Regions from separate parts of the Bradyrhizobium sp. CIR18 genome, predicted to be linked through region 4. Evidence: predicted binding sites of a transcription regulator. Region 4 holds the regulator's gene; each other region holds the start of a gene.
What was found. The regulator LexA, encoded in region 4, represses DNA repair genes until DNA is damaged. The targets are predictions, from matches to a motif close to TGTTCNNNNTGTGTTCNG.
Positions count from the first base shown of each region.

Region 1 (4,210 bases), 120 kb from region 4:
CTTCTTTTCCTTCACCAGCTCGGCGATGCGCTCGACCATCGTCGCCTTGTTCACCTGGTAGGGAATCTCGGTGATGATGAGCGCCTCACGCTCCTTGCGGATGGTCTCGATCGCGACCTTGCCGCGCATGACGATCGAGCCGCGGCCGAGGTGATAGGCGGAGCGGATGCCCTGCCGTCCGAGAATGACGCCGCCGGTCGGGAAATCCGGTCCGGGCACGATGTTGATGAGCTCGTCGATGGTGAGCGCGGGGTTGTCGATCAGCGCGACGCAGGCGTCGATGACCTCGCCGAGATTGTGCGGCGGGATATTGGTCGCCATGCCGACCGCGATGCCGCCGGCGCCGTTGACGAGAAGGTTCGGGAACTTGGCCGGCAAGACCGACGGTTCGGTCTCGTTGTTGTCGTAGTTCGGCTGGAAGTCGACAGTGTCCTTGTCGATGTCGGCCAGCAGGGCCAGCGCGGCCTTGGTCAGGCGCGCTTCGGTGTAACGATAGGCAGCCGGGGGATCGCCGTCGACCGAGCCGAAATTGCCCTGGCCGTCGATCAACGGCACGCGCATCGAGAAGTCCTGCGCCATGCGGACCATGGCGTCGTAAATCGACTGGTCGCCGTGCGGGTGATACTTACCGATGACGTCACCGACCACGCGGGCGGATTTGACGTACTTCTTGTCGGGCGTGTGCCCCTGCTCGTTCATCGAGAACAGGATGCGGCGGTGCACCGGCTTCAGACCGTCCCGGGCATCAGGCAGCGCCCGCGCCACGATCACGCTCATGGCGTAATCGAGATAGGACTTCTTCATCTCCTCGAAGATGGAGACGGGGCGAATATCCGAGGGTTGCCCCGGCTGGTCGCCGGGCTTGTCGTCGTCGTCAGCCAAGGGGAAATCCGGTGAGGTTTTATCTGGGAATCATATAGCGCATCGAGACCCTGATAACCACCCTCGCAGGCTTCAGGGAAGCGCTTTTTCCGCTTATTTTTCCAATAGCTTACGGCCTTAAGGGGAGCGTCTCGGAGGGACCGGGAACAGGCCTTCCGAAATCGCCTCTGGGACCCCTGTCGATCGCGCGTCAACGCGCCCTTCGACGCGATTGCGCTGGGCAATCCGAGTTCAACCCAAACATGAAGCGGGCCCGGAAAACCCGAGCCCTTCCTGCCGATTAGTAAGGTTTGCTGACACGAAATGAGAAGGCGCCGCTCAGCCGGCCAGCGCCCCCTCATCGTCCCGGTCCGTGCTCAGAACGGGATGTCGTCGTCCATGTCGCTGTTGCGGCCACCGCCGCCGGCGGCGACGGGACGGCGCGGTGCGCTGCTGACGGGCCCGGAGGAACCGAAATCGCCGCCCGGCTCGTCGCCGAAGCTGCCGCCTCCTCCGCCGCCGCCACGGCCATCGAGCATCGTGAGCGTCGAATTGAAGCCCTGGAGCACGACCTCGGTCGAGTACTTCTCGACGCCGCTCTGGTCGGTCCATTTGCGAGTCTGGAGCGCGCCCTCGATGTAAACCTTCGCGCCCTTCTTCAGGTATTGCTCGGCGACCTTGCAGAGCCCTTCATTGAAGATCACGACGCGATGCCACTCGGTCTTTTCCTTGCGCTCGCCGCTGTTCTTGTCGCGCCAGGTCTCGGAGGTGGCGATGCTCAGATTCGCGATCGGCCGCCCGTCCTGGGTGCGGCGGATTTCAGGATCCTTGCCGAGATTTCCAACCAGAATGACCTTGTTGACGCTTCCCGCCATCGCCGCTCTCCACTCCGAATGCCACTGAATTTCCTAAGGCCGAGCGCGCTGCCCGCGTTCCTCTGCGCCCTGTTAAGGCGACCCTATACGCTTGCAGGGGCTGATCAGCCCATCACCCCCGAGGTTATCCCCACATATAGCACCGACCGGCGATCTGTTCCAGATTTGTTCCTTCAGAAATCGCCGCCAAATGTGGAGACGCGATGGCATCCAGATGGCGCTGCGATGGCAATCGGGATGGAACCAAATCGGGTTCCCGTGAACGGCAAAAACTACTTAACATTCATTAAGTTAGAGGTAGGTCGATTACATCCAACTGTTGCACTCCGGGCACGGACTCTGCCGCAGAATCGAGCTATCGTCGTGCCTGGAATTGATGCAATGGGCCTCGCGCCTGATCGTCCGCCTTGGGGAACTCAGAGAGGCGGACACGACTGGGGAGATTACAGTGAAGAAGATTTTGTTTGGCTTCGCCGGCGCGGTTGCGCTGACCCTCTCGGCTCCGGCCGGTGCTGCGGATCTCGCAGCGCGTCCCTATACAAAGGCGCCGGTCGCGCCCCCCGCTCCGATCTATACCTGGACCGGCTTCTACCTCGGTGTGCAGGGCGGTGGTGCCTGGGGCCGCAGCGACGAAACCTTCTTTGGCGGTCCGAATACGGCGCTCTTTGCGGGAAGTCAGAACTACGACACCACCGGCGGCTTTGTCGGTGGCGTGGTCGGCTACAACTGGCAGGCGGCCAACTGGGTGTTCGGCATCGAGGGCGACTATCATTGGGCTGACATCAACGGTCGTTCGGCCGAGATCAATGCCGGCCTCGGCGACACCTATTTCACGAGAATCCGCGGTTTCGGCGACATCAAGGGCCGTCTCGGCTACTCGACCGGCCCCGCTCTCTTCTTCGTCAGCGGCGGCGCTGCGGTCGGCGACATTCAGCATCGCTACGATGGCGTCCCCGGAAACGTCTTCATCCAGAACAACACCCGCTGGGGTTGGACCGTCGGCGCCGGCGCGGAATACATGTTCGCTCCGAACTGGTCGGCCAAGGTCGAATACAACTATATCGATTTCGGCAAGAGCACGATTCAGTACAGCCCCGTCGTGACCAACCGGTCCGAGTGGACCGATACCGTCCACACGGTCAAGGCAGGCGTGAATTATCACTTCAACTGGGGTGCGCAGGGCGTCGCGCGGTACTGATATCCCTCTGACATCATTGACGTTTAAGGCCGGCCTCGCGCCGGCCTTTTTCGTTTGGCGAGACATGAACGGGGGGCAATAAGTCAGTAACCATCACCTTTTCGACCGATGTGGCTTTTCGGAGACACAACTTGCGGCTTTAGTGGTGTAAGCACGGCGTTAGTTGGGCCGTTGAGTCCGCTGCCCTTCCGGTCAGGAAGGCAACAACAGAAACTGGGACTGGGATTAGTTGAAAATGAAGAAGGTTTTGTTGGCTTCGGCCTGTTTGTTCGCTCTCGCTGCGCCCGCTTCGGCGGCCGACCTCGCAGCCCGCCCCTACACCAAGGCTCCGATCGCTCCGGCGGCTGCCGTCTACAACTGGACCGGCTTCTATCTCGGTATCGTCGGTGGCGGCGCCTGGGAAAACGCTTCCGGCGACCCGAAGATGAAGGGTGGCTTCGTCGGCGGCACCGCCGGCTACAACTGGCAGGCCGGCAACGTCGTGTTCGGCATCGAGGCCGATGGTTCCTGGGCTGACGTCAGCGCCTCGGCGACTGCTCTCGGCATCACCGTGTCGTCCAAGACCGACGCGCTCGGCACCGTCCGCGGCCGCATCGGCTGGGCCGTCAACAACGTGCTGTTCTACGGCACCGGTGGTTACGCCTGGATCGACAACAAGGTCAGCGTCAGCGCGCTCGGCGTGACTGTCTCCGACAGCAAGTTCCACTCGGGCTGGACCGTCGGCGCCGGCGTCGAGGCGTTCTTCGCTCCGCAGTGGTCGGTCAAGGGCGAGTACCTCTATCGCAGCCTCGGCGGCGAGACCTACTTCTCCGGTCTCGGCGCTCCGGTCACCACCGGCACGCTCAACTTCCACACCGTGCAGGTCGGCGTGAACTATCACTTCGGCGCCCCCGTGGTCGCCAAGTACTAAGCTACACTTCAACGCCTCGCGTTACGAAAGGCCGGCCTCGCGCCGGCCTTTTTGTTTTTTGCGCGCCAACCGGCCCGCTCGCGTTTTCGCAGAGATGTGGCCCCCGGGTGACACAACCTTTGGCTTTAATGGTGTAAAGCAATGACATTATAGGTCCGCTGGCTCTTCCGCTTTTCGGAAGTCCAGAAAGAGAAACGGAACTGGGGAATGGATATGAAGAAGCTTTTGCTGGCTTCGGCCAGCTTGTTCGCACTTAGCGCGTTGGCACCCGCCTCGGCGGCCGATTTGGCGGCCCGCCCCTACACCAAGGCTCCGGTCGCGCCGATCGCGATGTACAATTGGAGCGGTTTCTACATCGGTATCAAC
Region 1 is NZ_JACIHF010000001.1:541,751-545,960, forward strand. Features, by position in the region: gene gyrA (DNA gyrase subunit A) at 1-882, opposite strand, end outside; gene GGD65_RS02670 (single-stranded DNA-binding protein) at 1,239-1,736, opposite strand; gene GGD65_RS02675 (outer membrane protein) at 2,185-2,934, shown strand; gene GGD65_RS02680 (outer membrane protein) at 3,170-3,844, shown strand; gene GGD65_RS02685 (outer membrane protein) at 4,058-4,210, shown strand, end outside.
Region 1: GGD65_RS02670 (single-stranded DNA-binding protein) is a predicted target of LexA. The motif match lies at 1,892-1,909, and genes of this name have one in related genera.

Region 2 (4,210 bases), on a different contig from region 4:
GGTGCGACCACGACCTCCCAGGGATGGCCGTCGGGATCGGCAAAATAACCGGAATAGCCGCCATAATGGGTCTCGTGCGCGGCCTTCACCAGCTTTGCCCCCTTGCCGAGGGCAAAGGCCAGCACCGCATCGACCTCCTCTCGGGTCCGACAGTTCCAGGCGATGGTGATGCCGCGGAAGGTCGATGGCCTCGGCCGGTCCGGCAACGTCGCGTCGGCCGAGAGCTGATCCCAGGGATACAGCGCGAGCACCGGGCCACCGGTATCGTAGAAAGCGACGGCCTCGCCGGTCGCCTTTAGCCGGCGCGCAAAACCGAGCGCGTCGTAAAAAGCGATGCTGGCACGGATATCGCTGACGCCAAGCGTGATGACAGTGAGCCGCGGCACCGGCGGGTGAAGTTCCTTGACCATGCGACGCCTCTTCCACTTCCCCGATCAGAACAGGCTGAGCTGATCGCCGTTCCGCTTCGGCCGCGCAAAGTGATCGGTCGTCAGCTTGGAGCGCCGTTTGTTGAGGCCGAGCCTGTCGCAGGCGATCTCGAAGCGGCGGCCGATGGTCCAGGCCATTGGTCCCGTGCCCTTCATCCGTTCGCCCCATTTCGCATCGTAGTCGCGGCCGCCGCGCATGTCGCGGATCAGCGTGAAGACGTGGCGATAGCGGTCGGGATAGTTCGCCATTAGCCATTCGCGGAAGAGATCGCGCACCTCCAGCGGCAGCCGCAGCAGCACATAGGAGGCTTCCTTGACGCCGGCATGGGCGGCAGCATCGAGGATGCGCTCGATCTCGGAATCGTTCAGCGCGGGGATCACGGGCGCAACCATCACCGTGGTGGGAATGCCGGCGTCCGAGAGCTGCTTCAGCGCCTCCAGCCGCTTCGGCGGCGTCGAGGCGCGCGGCTCCATGGTGCGCGCGAGCTTCGGATCGAGCGAGGTGACGGAGATCGCGACCTTGGCGAGGTTGCGCTTGGCCATCCGCGCGAGAATATCGATGTCGCGCACCACCAGCGCCGACTTGGTGACGATGCCGACGGGATGGCCGGCACCCTCGAGAACCTCGAGGATGCCGCGCATGATTTTGCGCTCGCGCTCGATCGGCTGATAGGGATCGGTGTTGGTGCCGATCGCGATCATCCGGGGCTCATAGCCAGTCGCGGCGAGCTCTTTCTCCAGCAGCGCCGGCGCCTCGGGCTTGACGAACAGCTTTGACTCGAAGTCGAGCCCGGGCGACAGGCCGAGATAGGCATGGGTCGGCCGCGCGAAGCAGTAGACGCAGCCATGCTCGCAGCCGCGATAGGGATTGATCGAGCGGTCGAAGCCGATATCGGGGGAATCGTTGCGGGTGATCACCTTGCGCGAGGTGTCGACCCCGACAATGGTCTTGAACGGCGGCAGCTCTTCCAGGCTCTGCCAGCCGTCGTCGAAGGCGACGCGCGCCTCGGCCTCATAGCGGCCGCTGGCATTCGACTGTGCCCCCCGCCCTCGCCTGCGTGCGCGGTCGATGGCGACGCCAAGCTCTGGAAAGTCAGAGTCCACACCCGCCGGCTCGGAGGGCGCCTTGACCGGCGGGTGTTTGAGAGCATGAGAGGATGCTGCTGGACTCATGAAGCCAAGATAGCACGCAAAAGGAACAAATCAAGAACACAAACAAAAAATGGGAAAACAACCCCATGCACAGTAGCCGCCCAAATTTCGGGCGCGGTCCTTTGACCTCACGCAACACACCCGTCGCAACGATTTCGTTTGATGCCGGCCAGGGATCAATCGTCGCGGAACAATGTTGGTGACGATCGCCGGGTGAAGGTCAGCAGGAACATGACAAATCAACAACAATCGGCCGCGGCAAGCAGCAACCTCGACCTCCTCGATCGCTACTGGCGCGCCGCGAACTACCTCTCCGTCGGGCAAATCTACCTGCTCGACAATCCGCTGCTGCGCGAGCCCTTGCAGGCCGAGCACATCAAGCCGCGTCTGCTCGGTCATTGGGGCACGACGCCCGGCCTGAACTTCATCTACGCCCATCTCAACCGCGTCATCCGCGCGCTGGATGTCAGCGTGCTCTATGTCTGCGGTCCCGGCCATGGCGGGCCGGGCATGGTCGCCAACACCTATCTGGAAGGCAGCTACAGCGAGATCTATCCCGACATCGCGCGCGACACGGACGGATTGCGCAAGCTGTTCAGGCAGTTCTCCTTTCCCGGCGGCATTCCGAGCCACGCGGCGCCGGAAACGCCGGGCTCGATCCACGAGGGCGGCGAGCTCGGCTACGCGCTGGTGCACGCCTACGGTGCGGCGCTGGACAATCCCGACTTGATCGTGGCTTGCGTGGTCGGTGACGGCGAAGCGGAAACCGGCCCGCTCGCGGCCTCCTGGCACTCTAACAAGTTCCTGAACCCCGCGCATGACGGCGCGGTGCTGCCGATCCTGCATCTGAACGGCTACAAGATCGCCAACCCGACCGTGCTCGGGCGGATGCGGGACAGCGAGATCCGCGATCTGTTCCGCGGGTTCGGCCACGAGCCGCTGTTCGTCGCGGGCGACGATCCCAAATTGATGCATCAGGCCATGGCGGATGCGCTCGACGTTGCGCTCGCCAGCATCCGCTCGATCCAGCAGCACGCCCGCGACGGCCGCAAGGCAGTCGAGCGGCCGCGCTGGCCGATGATCGTGCTGCGCAGCCCGAAAGGCTGGACCGGCCCGAAAGAGGTCGACGGCAAGAAGGTCGAGGGTTTTTGGCGCGCGCATCAGGTGCCGGTGGCGGGCTGTCGCGAGAACCCGGCGCACCTCAAAGTGCTCGAAAACTGGATGCGCAGCTACGAACCCGAAAAGCTGTTCGACCAGAGCGGCGCGCTCATTCCAGAACTTCAGGCGCTCGCGCCCGAAGGCATTCGCCGCATGGGCGCCAACCCGCATGCCAATGGCGGCCTGCTCAAGAAGGAGCTGAAGCTGCCAGACTTCCGCAGCTTCGCCATCGAGGTGCCGCAGCCCGGCGGCGTCGCAGCCGAAGCGACGCGCGAGCTCGGCAAATTCCTGCGCGATGTCATCCGCCTCAACGCGAAGGAGCGCAATTTCCGCATCATGGGCCCGGACGAGACCGCGTCAAACCGGCTGGACGCCGTGTTCGAGGAGACCGAGCGGGTCTGGATGGAGCCGATCGAGCCTTACGACGTGCACCTCGCGCAGGACGGCCGCGTCATGGAAGTCTTGAGCGAGCATCTCTGCCAAGGCTGGCTCGAGGGCTATCTGCTCACCGGACGCCACGGCTTCTTCTCCTGCTACGAGGCCTTCATCCACATCGTGGATTCCATGTTCAACCAGCACGCCAAATGGCTGAAGGTCACGCGCGATCTGCCATGGCGGCGCCCGATCGCCTCGCTCAATTATCTCCTGACCTCGCATGTCTGGCGGCAGGACCATAACGGCTTCAGCCATCAGGATCCCGGCTTCGTCGATCTCGTCGCCAACAAGAAGGCCGATATCGTTCGCATCTACTTCCCGCCGGATGCCAACGCGCTGCTGTGGATCGCCGACCATTGCCTGCGGACCTATAACCGCATCAACGTGATCGTTGCCGGCAAGCAGCCGGCGCCGCAATGGCTCTCGATGCAGGAAGCAGCCACGCATTGCGATGCCGGCATCGGCATCTGGACATGGGCCGGGACGGAGGATGCAGGCCGTGAGCCCGACGTGGTGATGGCCTGCGCCGGGGACGTGCCGACGCTGGAGACGCTCGCCGCTGTCGACCTCTTGCGCAAGGCGCTGCCGGACCTGAAGATCCGCGTCGTCAACGTCGTCGACCTCATGACGCTGCAACCCAGGGATCAGCATCCTCATGGGCTTTCGGACCGCGACTTCGACAGCCTGTTCACGACGGACAAGCCCGTCATCTTCGCCTATCACGGCTACCCCTATCTGATCCACCGCCTGACCTATAACCGCACCAACCATGCCGGCCTGCATGTGCGCGGCTTTGCCGAGGAAGGCACCACGACGACGCCCTTCGACATGGTCGTGCTCAACGAGCTCGACCGCTACCACCTCGCGATCGAGGCGATCGAACGCGTGCCCGGGCTGGCGGCTAGGGCCGCGCAGGCCAAGCAGCAATTCCGCGACAAGCTGATCGAGCATTCGCGTTATGTGCGCGAGCACGGCGAGGACATGCCTGATGTTCAGGGATGGGTCTGGCCCAACAGCTCCGGCGGCAACACCCCGAC
Region 2 is NZ_JACIHF010000023.1:25,577-29,786, forward strand. Features, by position in the region: gene GGD65_RS37330 (VOC family protein) at 1-410, opposite strand, end outside; gene GGD65_RS37335 (PA0069 family radical SAM protein) at 435-1,601, opposite strand; gene GGD65_RS37340 (phosphoketolase) at 1,812-4,210, shown strand, end outside.
Region 2: GGD65_RS37335 (PA0069 family radical SAM protein) is a predicted target of LexA. The motif match lies at 1,623-1,640, and genes of this name have one in related genera.

Region 3 (4,210 bases), on a different contig from region 4:
GAAGAAGTGTTCAAGCCGTTCCTGCGGCTCGACAACGCCCGCAACCAGGATGAAGGCGGCACCGGCCTCGGCCTCGCCATCGCCCGCGACATCGCCCGCTCGCATGGCGGCGACATCACGCTTGGCGACAGCCCGATGGGGGGACTAAGGGCGAGCGTCAGGATACCAGTGTAGCCGCCGTAGCCCTACTTCGGCAGCAGCGCCTTCAGCTTATCCATGTCGCGCACGTTCATCTTGAAGCCGCCGGGCATCACGATGTCGCCGGGCTTCTGGTCCGGCTTGCAGGACCCGAGCCATTTGGCTTGCAGCGTCATGGTGGTATCGCGCCCCGCAGCGCCGGCGACACCGCCTTGCGCGTGCGAGGAGGTCTTCACCGTATAGGCCGAGTTGAAATCGCCGGTGATCTCGGCATGCGAGGTCGTGCTGACGCCGGCGACGCTGCATTCGGAATCGCTGACATAGCCGGTCGCGGTCTTCTTGATCTCCTGCTTGGCGCAGATCTGCTTGGCCATCGGGGAGACGTTGTTGCTCATCTCCTTGTCGACGGTCTCGTCGGTGCAGTGCTGCATGGTCATCTCGGGCACGGGCGAGCCTGATGTGACCAGCTTCATCTCCCAAAGACCGGCCTTGCGGACCGGCAGGTCGTCGGCGCACGCCACGCTTGCAGACAACGCAAGGCAAAGGGTCGAGCCGAGCAAAGCGAGTTTGCGCGTCATGTGAGAGGCTCCCGGCTGAGAAATTGCAGGCCTGCGACAGCGCCTCAATAGAGCGTGCGGATCGGCTGGTCGGCGGCGCCATAAGGCACCCAGCGGCAGGAGAACGAGATGTAACCGCCCTCATAGGCCTGCACCGCCAGGAATTTCACGACCTTGCCGTAGCGCGCGCAGTGATCGACCGCGGCCTGCCGGGCATCGACCTGGGTGGCCATCGAATAGGCGATGATGCCGCCGGTGTCATTGCCCTTGAACGGCGGCACATAGTCAGCGCGCGCCGACTGGCTCGCCATCATACCCGAGACAACCAGGCTGGCGAGAAGACCCGCGGCCGCAATGATTCGCATTCCCGTCACTCCAATTGGCTGGCGGGCAGTTTACGGTGCCGGGAGGGAAGTGGAAAGAACCCAAGCCTGCCAACCACGAAGTTGTGGTCAACTCCTGGCGAAGTGTTGCCGCGCTGCACTTGACCTCCCCCAGCCTTCGCGGCACCGTCCAACCTTCGCAAGACTTTAGCTGTCCGGATTGACCATGCGCGCCCCCTTCCTGAAATTGCTCCGCTATGCCGCCGTGCTCGGCCTCATGTTCGGAGCGATGTCGCTCGGTGAGGCCAGGGCCGCCAATCCGCTGGAGCTGAACTTCTGGCTGAGCGGCCCGCGCTATGACGGCGCCGTCGCCGATTGCGACCGGGCGCTGCCGACCATCGCCACCCAGTTCTGGGAAAAGGAAAGCACGTTCTGGAATTCCTCGTTGAGGATCACCAGCTTCGCCGCCGTTCGCGAGACCGCATTCCGGCCCTGGCAGTCCGACAATATTCCCCGCCGCTATTGCACCGGCGAGGCCATGCTCAATGACGGCAAGGTGCGCAAGGTGCACTTCTCGATCATCGAGGATGGCGGCTTCGCCGGCTATGGCAACGGCGTCGAATGGTGCGTGGTCGGGCTCGACCGCAACTGGGCCTATAATCCGGCCTGCCGCGCCGCCAAGCCCTGAGCAGGAAGCCCTGATTCGAGATGATCGAAGGCGCCGAACGGCGGTCGCCCCGAATTTTGTTCTTGAAATGTTCCCATCGCCTGCTAGGCTTCCTCGCACAGTCTAGTTGAGGGGCGTCGCCATGTTTCATTCCAGATTGCATTCGTTCTCCCGTCTCGTGATCTCCCTGACCCTTGCCGCCGGACTGGCCTTGCTCGCCGGTGGCGCGAACGCCCAGGACAAGCGGCAGAACGCGCCCGGCGAATTCGACTTCTATGTACTGTCGCTGTCGTGGTCGCCCTCGTTCTGCGAGGAGGCCGCCGAGCGTGGCGGCCGGTCGCAGATCCAGTGCAGCGGTCGGCCCTACGCCTTCGTGGTGCATGGGCTGTGGCCGCAATATGAGACCGGCTTCCCGGAATATTGCCAGCGGCCCGCACCGCGGCTGAACCGCAGCATCGTCTCCTCGATGCTTGATCTGATGCCGGCGCCGGGCCTGATCTTCAACGAATGGGACAAGCACGGCACCTGCTCGGGCCTCGAGGGCCGCAGCTATTTCGAGACGATCCGCAAGGCGCGCGCTGCGATCAAGATCCCGGCCGAATATCTCGATTTGTCTCAGGCCAAGACCGTGGCACCGGCGGAGGTCGAGGAAGCCTTCATCAAGGCCAATCCGGGGCTGGGCAATGCCGCCGTCTCGGTCACCTGCAACCGGACGCGGCTGTCCGAGGTCCGTATCTGCCTCAGCAAGGACCTGCAATTCCGCGCTTGCGACGAGATCGAACGCCGCACCTGCCGCCGCGATCAGGTGACGATGCCGCCGATCAGGGGCGGATAGGATTTGTTCGCCCCCATTCCGGGGCGCGCGGAGCGCGAACGATGATGCGCATTTGCGCATCTGAGAATCCATCCAGCAGCATGCGCCGTGGCGAAATGGATTCCGGGCTCGGTGCCATGCACCGCCCGGAATGACAGCAGTTACTTTCGGCGCGTGATGTCGTAACTCTTCGCCATGAATTACCGCCACGCCTTCCACGCCGGCAACTTCGCCGATGTCATCAAGCACATCGTGCTGGCGCGCATCATCACCTATCTGCAGGACAAGCCGGGGGCGTTCCGCGTCATCGACACCCATGCCGGCGCCGGCCTCTACGATCTCGACAGCGACGAGGCGCGCCGGGGCGGCGAATGGCTGACCGGAATCGCGCGGCTGATGCAGGCGCGCCTCTCGAACGAGACCCTCGCGCTGGTACAACCCTATCTCGATATCGTCCGCGCCTTCAATCCCAAGGGTGAGCTCAAGGCCTATCCAGGCTCGCCGTTGATTGCGCGCGGCCTGCTCCGGCCGCAAGATCGGATCATCGCATGCGAGCTGGAGCCGAAGGCGCGGAAAGCGCTGATCGACGTGCTGCGCCGCGACGAACAGGCCCGCGTGGTCGACCTCGACGGCTGGATGGCGCTGCCGGCTTTCGTGCCGCCGAAGGAGCGGCGCGGCCTCGTGCTGATCGATCCGCCCTTCGAGGCCAAGGACGAGTTCGAGCGGCTGGGCGAAGCCTTCTCCACTGCCTTCGCGAAATGGCCAACCGGCATCTATGTCATTTGGTATCCCGCCAAGAATCGGCGCGCCACCGACACACTGGTTCAAACGGTGGCGCGGCTCGCATCTGCAGCAAAACCGCCGGGAAATTGTCTGCGCCTCGAGTTCAGCGTCGCGCCTCAGCTCGACGGCGGAGCTCTCGCCTCCACCGGGCTCCTGATCGTCAATCCGCCCTACACGCTGCAGGGCGAGCTCAAGACGATCCTGCCCGAGCTGGAAATGCCGCTCGGCCAAGGTGGTGCTGCCAGATTCCGATTGGAGGTGCCCAAGCCTTAAAGCCAGCCCGTAACACTCCGGCATTCTTGGGAAAAATATGCAGGAGCGGTAGTCAATCTGCAGAGAACCGTATTATGCTGTTTCCGTGACTGGCTTTACGTTCCGCTTCCGCGAATGGTTGCGGCGGAGTGAAGGCCTAAGAAAGATCCGGCCGGACCGCCAGCGGTCCGCCCAAGGATGGCCAGCTCCCGGGCTCCGTAGTGCCCCGTCATGTCGTGACGTGAGTCTGCGTTGCGGCGGAGGAGCAATGAGGGGGAGTTTCCCGATGGCCATGACGGGAACGGTTAAGTTTTTCAACGGCGAACGCGGCTACGGTTTCATCAAGCCTGACGACGGCGGCCGCGACGTCTTCGTACATATTACTGCTGTGGAGCGGGCCGGACTGAAGGACCTTGCGGAAGGACAGCGTATTACTTTCGAAGTCGAACCCGACAAGAAGGGGAAGGGACCGAAGGCGGTCAATCTGGTCATCCTCTCCTAGCGGGCCTGACGCACAACATTCGGCGCAATACTTGGCGCAAAAATACTTGGCAAAAAAATCCCGGCCGCGAGCGGCCGGGAGGTTATGGTCCGGTATTTTTTTCTTCAGCTATCAGAAGCGATAGTTCACGCCTGCGCGCACAACGCTGGCGCTATAGCCGTTTGACACCCCTGT
Region 3 is NZ_JACIHF010000008.1:78,110-82,319, reverse strand. Features, by position in the region: gene GGD65_RS24075 (ATP-binding protein) at 1-174, shown strand, start outside; gene GGD65_RS24070 (DUF3617 family protein) at 186-716, opposite strand; gene GGD65_RS24065 (hypothetical protein) at 761-1,060, opposite strand; gene GGD65_RS24060 (hypothetical protein) at 1,245-1,706, shown strand; gene GGD65_RS24055 (ribonuclease T2 family protein) at 1,828-2,520, shown strand; gene GGD65_RS24050 (23S rRNA (adenine(2030)-N(6))-methyltransferase RlmJ) at 2,695-3,555, shown strand; gene GGD65_RS24045 (cold-shock protein) at 3,821-4,036, shown strand; gene GGD65_RS24040 (outer membrane protein) at 4,148-4,210, opposite strand, start outside.
Region 3: GGD65_RS24055 (ribonuclease T2 family protein) is a predicted target of LexA. The motif match lies at 1,764-1,781, and genes of this name have one in related genera.

Region 4 (4,210 bases):
CCGCCGCCAAATTCCAGCCGCATGCGCGTCCGGTCAGGCACCCAGAGTTCAACGACGCGAATGAAGGTTTTCATCGAGCGTGTCCGCCGCCTCAAACCACGACAGCATCGGTCATTTGGCTGCGGAGCGGACGTTTAAAATTCAGGCAGCACGGCTCAAACTTCGTGCGGCGACGAGGCGAGGCGGCGGCGCTCGCCGATCGAATTTCATGAAACAAAAACCCACCGGGCTCGCCGGCCTCGGCCGGCGACGGCATTTCAATCCTGGCCCTCGGCCTATCGGGCGGAGGGCGTCAGCCGATCGGCAGTCGTGTGACCGTCGGGCGACTGTCGGCGATGATCTGCGGCTTGTGCTCGCGCTCGCCGATCGGCTGGGTCACCGGCAGTTGCAGCACGGTTGCGCGCTGGCCTTCGACCAGTTGCGTCACCAGCACGGATTTGCCGTCCGGGAATTCGATCGCGTCATGATGGCGATCGGGAATGTGCGGATCGATCTTGCCGAACTTGCCGACGCGGGAGTTGACGGTGCGCGTCCAGATCCAGCGGTTGTCGTAACGGACGTCGTCGGCGAAGGCGAGCTCCGTCCCCGGCAGCAGGCAGACCGCGACGGAGAGATCGGCTTCGGAGGCGAAGCCGCGCGTCGAGGTGCCGCGGAATGTTGTCGTAACGATCGTCTCGCCGACTTCTGCGGGGCGCGTCGCGACGGCATGCAGGCTGTAGTCACACATCGGGTGCTCCTCAATGCAGAGATAGCGACCCGCACCTCTTTCGGAGGCGCAGGCCCCTACCAGAGTGGAAGCACGTGACGGTCTGCTCGGTTGTAGGCAAATCTGCGGCTGGGATCCGCGAGCCCCGATCACATTATCTTTTCCATCTTTTCCGAATTTGTTAGGAACAAAGTCGGCTTCCGTGCATTTGGCAGCCGCGTCTCGACAACCGCGCGTGTCAACGACCGGCGGAGTGATGCGGTTGCGCGGCAACGCGATGCTGGTGATGCGATCAGCGTTGCTGCGGCTGCACTCAAACGAGCTGCGCATTTGGGCCGTCCCCCCTCGAACTCGAAAGGCCGCGAAGCGATGTTGCGTCGCGCGGCCTGCCGAGGATGTCGCGAAAGGAGGAGGGGCCGGACAATCTGTGCGATACCAGAAAGACTATCCAGCCGGAGCGGACCGTTATCCGCTCCAATCTCTGATCGGCGAGGCCGATCGAAGGCGCGCGCGAGGCGCTAAAGACTTCGGTATCGAGTACTTCCGGTATCAGTACTTGCGATAAAGCCCGATCAGCTTGCCCTGAATCTTCACGCGGTTCGGCGGCAGGATGCGCACCTCATAAGCGGCATTGGCGGGCTCCAGCGCGATCGAGGCGCCGCGGCGGCGGAAGCGCTTGAGCGTGGCCTCCTCGTCGTCGATCAGTGCCACCACGATGTCGCCGGTATCGGCGCTCTCGTTGCGCTGGATCAGCGCCATGTCGCCGTCGAGGATGCCGGCCTCGACCATGGAATCACCGCGCACTTCGAGCGCGTAATGCTCGCCGGAGCCGAGCATGTCGGGCGGCACGCTGATCGTGTGGCTGCGGGTCTGCAAAGCCTCGATCGGAGTACCGGCCGCGATGCGGCCCATCACGGGCACCGCAACGGGTCGCTCGCCCTCGTCCGCGGACGGGCTGGAGCTCGCGCGTAGCTTGCCGAGATTGCCCTCGATGACGCTTGGCGTGAAGCCGCGTCGGTTGCCGGCGGCAGCCTGGAGCTCCGGCAGCTTGATCACTTCAATGGCCCGGGCGCGGTTGGGCAGGCGGCGGATGAAGCCGCGCTCCTCGAGCGCGGTGATCAGGCGATGGATGCCTGACTTCGAGCGTAGGTCGAGCGCATCCTTCATCTCGTCGAAGGACGGCGGCACGCCGCTTTCCTTCAAGCGCTCGCTGATGAACCGCAGAAGCTCGTATTGTTTGCGCGTTAACATCTCGAACAAAGTCCCCCGGTTGATGTCGTTCGATTCCGAGACGATGAGTTCAGCGATAAGCCGCTACATCTCGAAACAAATCATGAACGGACACTATATGTTCGATATGTGTTCCGCAACTGCTTAATTTACCGTGAACAGAACGAAACTCACGGAATGCGTGTGGCGGCGCAGTTCAGACGGGGAGCCGCAGCACCTCGCAGGGGCTGCCGGCCTCGGCCTTCAGCGCAAACGGTGCGCGCACGAGAAGTACCTGTGCTGCAGCAAGATTCGCAAGCAGAGAGGAGTCCTGATGGCTGACGGGAAGGGCGACGAGCGCGCCATCGTCGCGCTTTTCCAGGCGCGCGCGCAGATAATCCTCGCGCTGGTCGTTGGCGCCGAGATCGCGGCCCAGCACGACGCGCTCGCGATGATGATGAATCACCGAACGGCCTGATAGCGCGCGAATCAGCGGCACCATGAACAGGAAGGCGCAGACGTAGGACGACACGGGATTGCCGGGCAGGCCGATGACGCCCATCGCCCCTAACCGCCCGTGCATCATCGGCTTGCCGGGCCGCATCGCGATCTTCCAGAACGCCATCGCGATGCCTTCGTCCTTGAGCGCCTGCTGGACCAGATCGTGGTCGCCGACCGATGCGCCTCCGGTCGTGACCAGGATGTCGGCGCCGCTTTCGCGCGCGCGGCGGATGCCGGCGGTGGTGGCCTCCAGCGTATCGGCGGCGACACCGAGGTCGATGGTCTCGGCGCCTTCGCTGCGGGCGAGCGCGTGCAGGGCATAGCCGTTGGAATAGACGATCTGGCCGTGCCCGGGCGTTGAGCCCGGCATCACCAGTTCGTCGCCGGTGGCGAGAATCGCGACCTTCGGACGGCGGCAAACGGCGAGCTGCGGGTGGTTCATTCCGGCGGCGAGGGCGAGATCGCGCTCCGTCAGACGGGTTCCCTTGCGCAGGAGAACGTCGCCCTCGCGGAAATCGACGCCGGCGGGGCGGATGTGCCGACCCACGATCGCGGCTTCCTTGATCGTTATGTGCTTGCCTTCGGCGATCGTGTCCTCCTGGATCACGACCGCATCCGCGCCGTCCGGAACGACGCCGCCGGTGAAGATCCGCACGGCTTCGCCGGCGCCGACCTTTCCCGTGAACGGACGGCCCGCCGCGACCTCACCGATCATTGTCAGCGTGGAATCCATTGTTGCCGCATCGGCCGCGCGCACGGCATAGCCGTCCATCGCCGACATCGCCTGGGGCGGCTGGGTGCGCCGCGCAGCGACGTCCTGCGCGAGCACGCGATGGTAGGCTTCGTCGAGTGAAACCATCTCTGCAGGCAGCGGCTCTGCACCCGCCAGCACCGCAGCAAGGGCGTCGGAAACCGGCATCAAGGCCACGGCGAAACTCCTGCTCGGCACGTTCGGATGAAATGTTCCGACAGTCTTCTAGCCGAGCGCGGGGGCAGAGGCAAAATGGCGGAGCGGGCAGGATTTATCCTGCCGCTTCCAGCCCAGGATGGAAGGCAGGCTCAGGCTTGGCGTGGCATGATCCAAAGAACGAGACCGATCGGCAGGAGGGTGGCCATGGCGAGGACGAGAATGACGAGCGCCACAGCCAGCATCGCTCAACTCCCGCTCGGCCGGTCCGGCCCGGCGTCCAGCGCGACGTCAGGAGCCTTCGGCCCTTGATCCTTGTCGGGCAGCGGATCGGCCTGGGATTTCAGGTCGGCGGCCTTGCTGATCAGCTTGGCGGAAAGGTCCGAATCCGAGGTGGTTCTTGCGAATTCAAGCAGGAGAGAGGCTTGCTTGGTGAGATAGGTTTTGCCCAGCACGTGCATAAGTCCGGTGTAGAAGTCCCAACGGACTCAAGAGTCCGCAAGGGGCCATTCCGTTCCCGGAACTCCGTACAAAAATACACAAAGCGCTCTGGTTCCTCATTTTGGGCAAAATTGGTTCCGGAAGACTTGGGCGACGTTGGCGTCTCCCGCTGCGCGGAGATCGTCAGATGCCCAATGCCGTCAAGGCGTTCCCGACGTCGCGCGGCGACGTCACATGCACCGCTGTCAGTCCGCGCGACCGCGCGCCTTCAACATTCTCGGCGAGATCGTCGAAGAAAACGATACGTCCTGCGGGCACGCCGATGGCGGCGACGACATGGTCGAAGGCTTCCGCATCCGGTTTGCGCAGGCCGATGCTGGACGACAGATATAGCGCGCGGAAATGGCCGAGCAGTTCGCCGTATTCCTTCGAGAAATAGTCGACAT
Region 4 is NZ_JACIHF010000001.1:659,600-663,809, reverse strand. Features, by position in the region: gene GGD65_RS03240 (GAF domain-containing protein) at 1-74, opposite strand, end outside; gene GGD65_RS03235 (hypothetical protein) at 293-727, opposite strand; gene lexA (transcriptional repressor LexA) at 1,256-1,957, opposite strand; gene glp (gephyrin-like molybdotransferase Glp) at 2,133-3,344, opposite strand; gene GGD65_RS03220 (hypothetical protein) at 3,572-3,778, opposite strand; gene GGD65_RS03215 (HAD family phosphatase) at 3,948-4,210, opposite strand, start outside.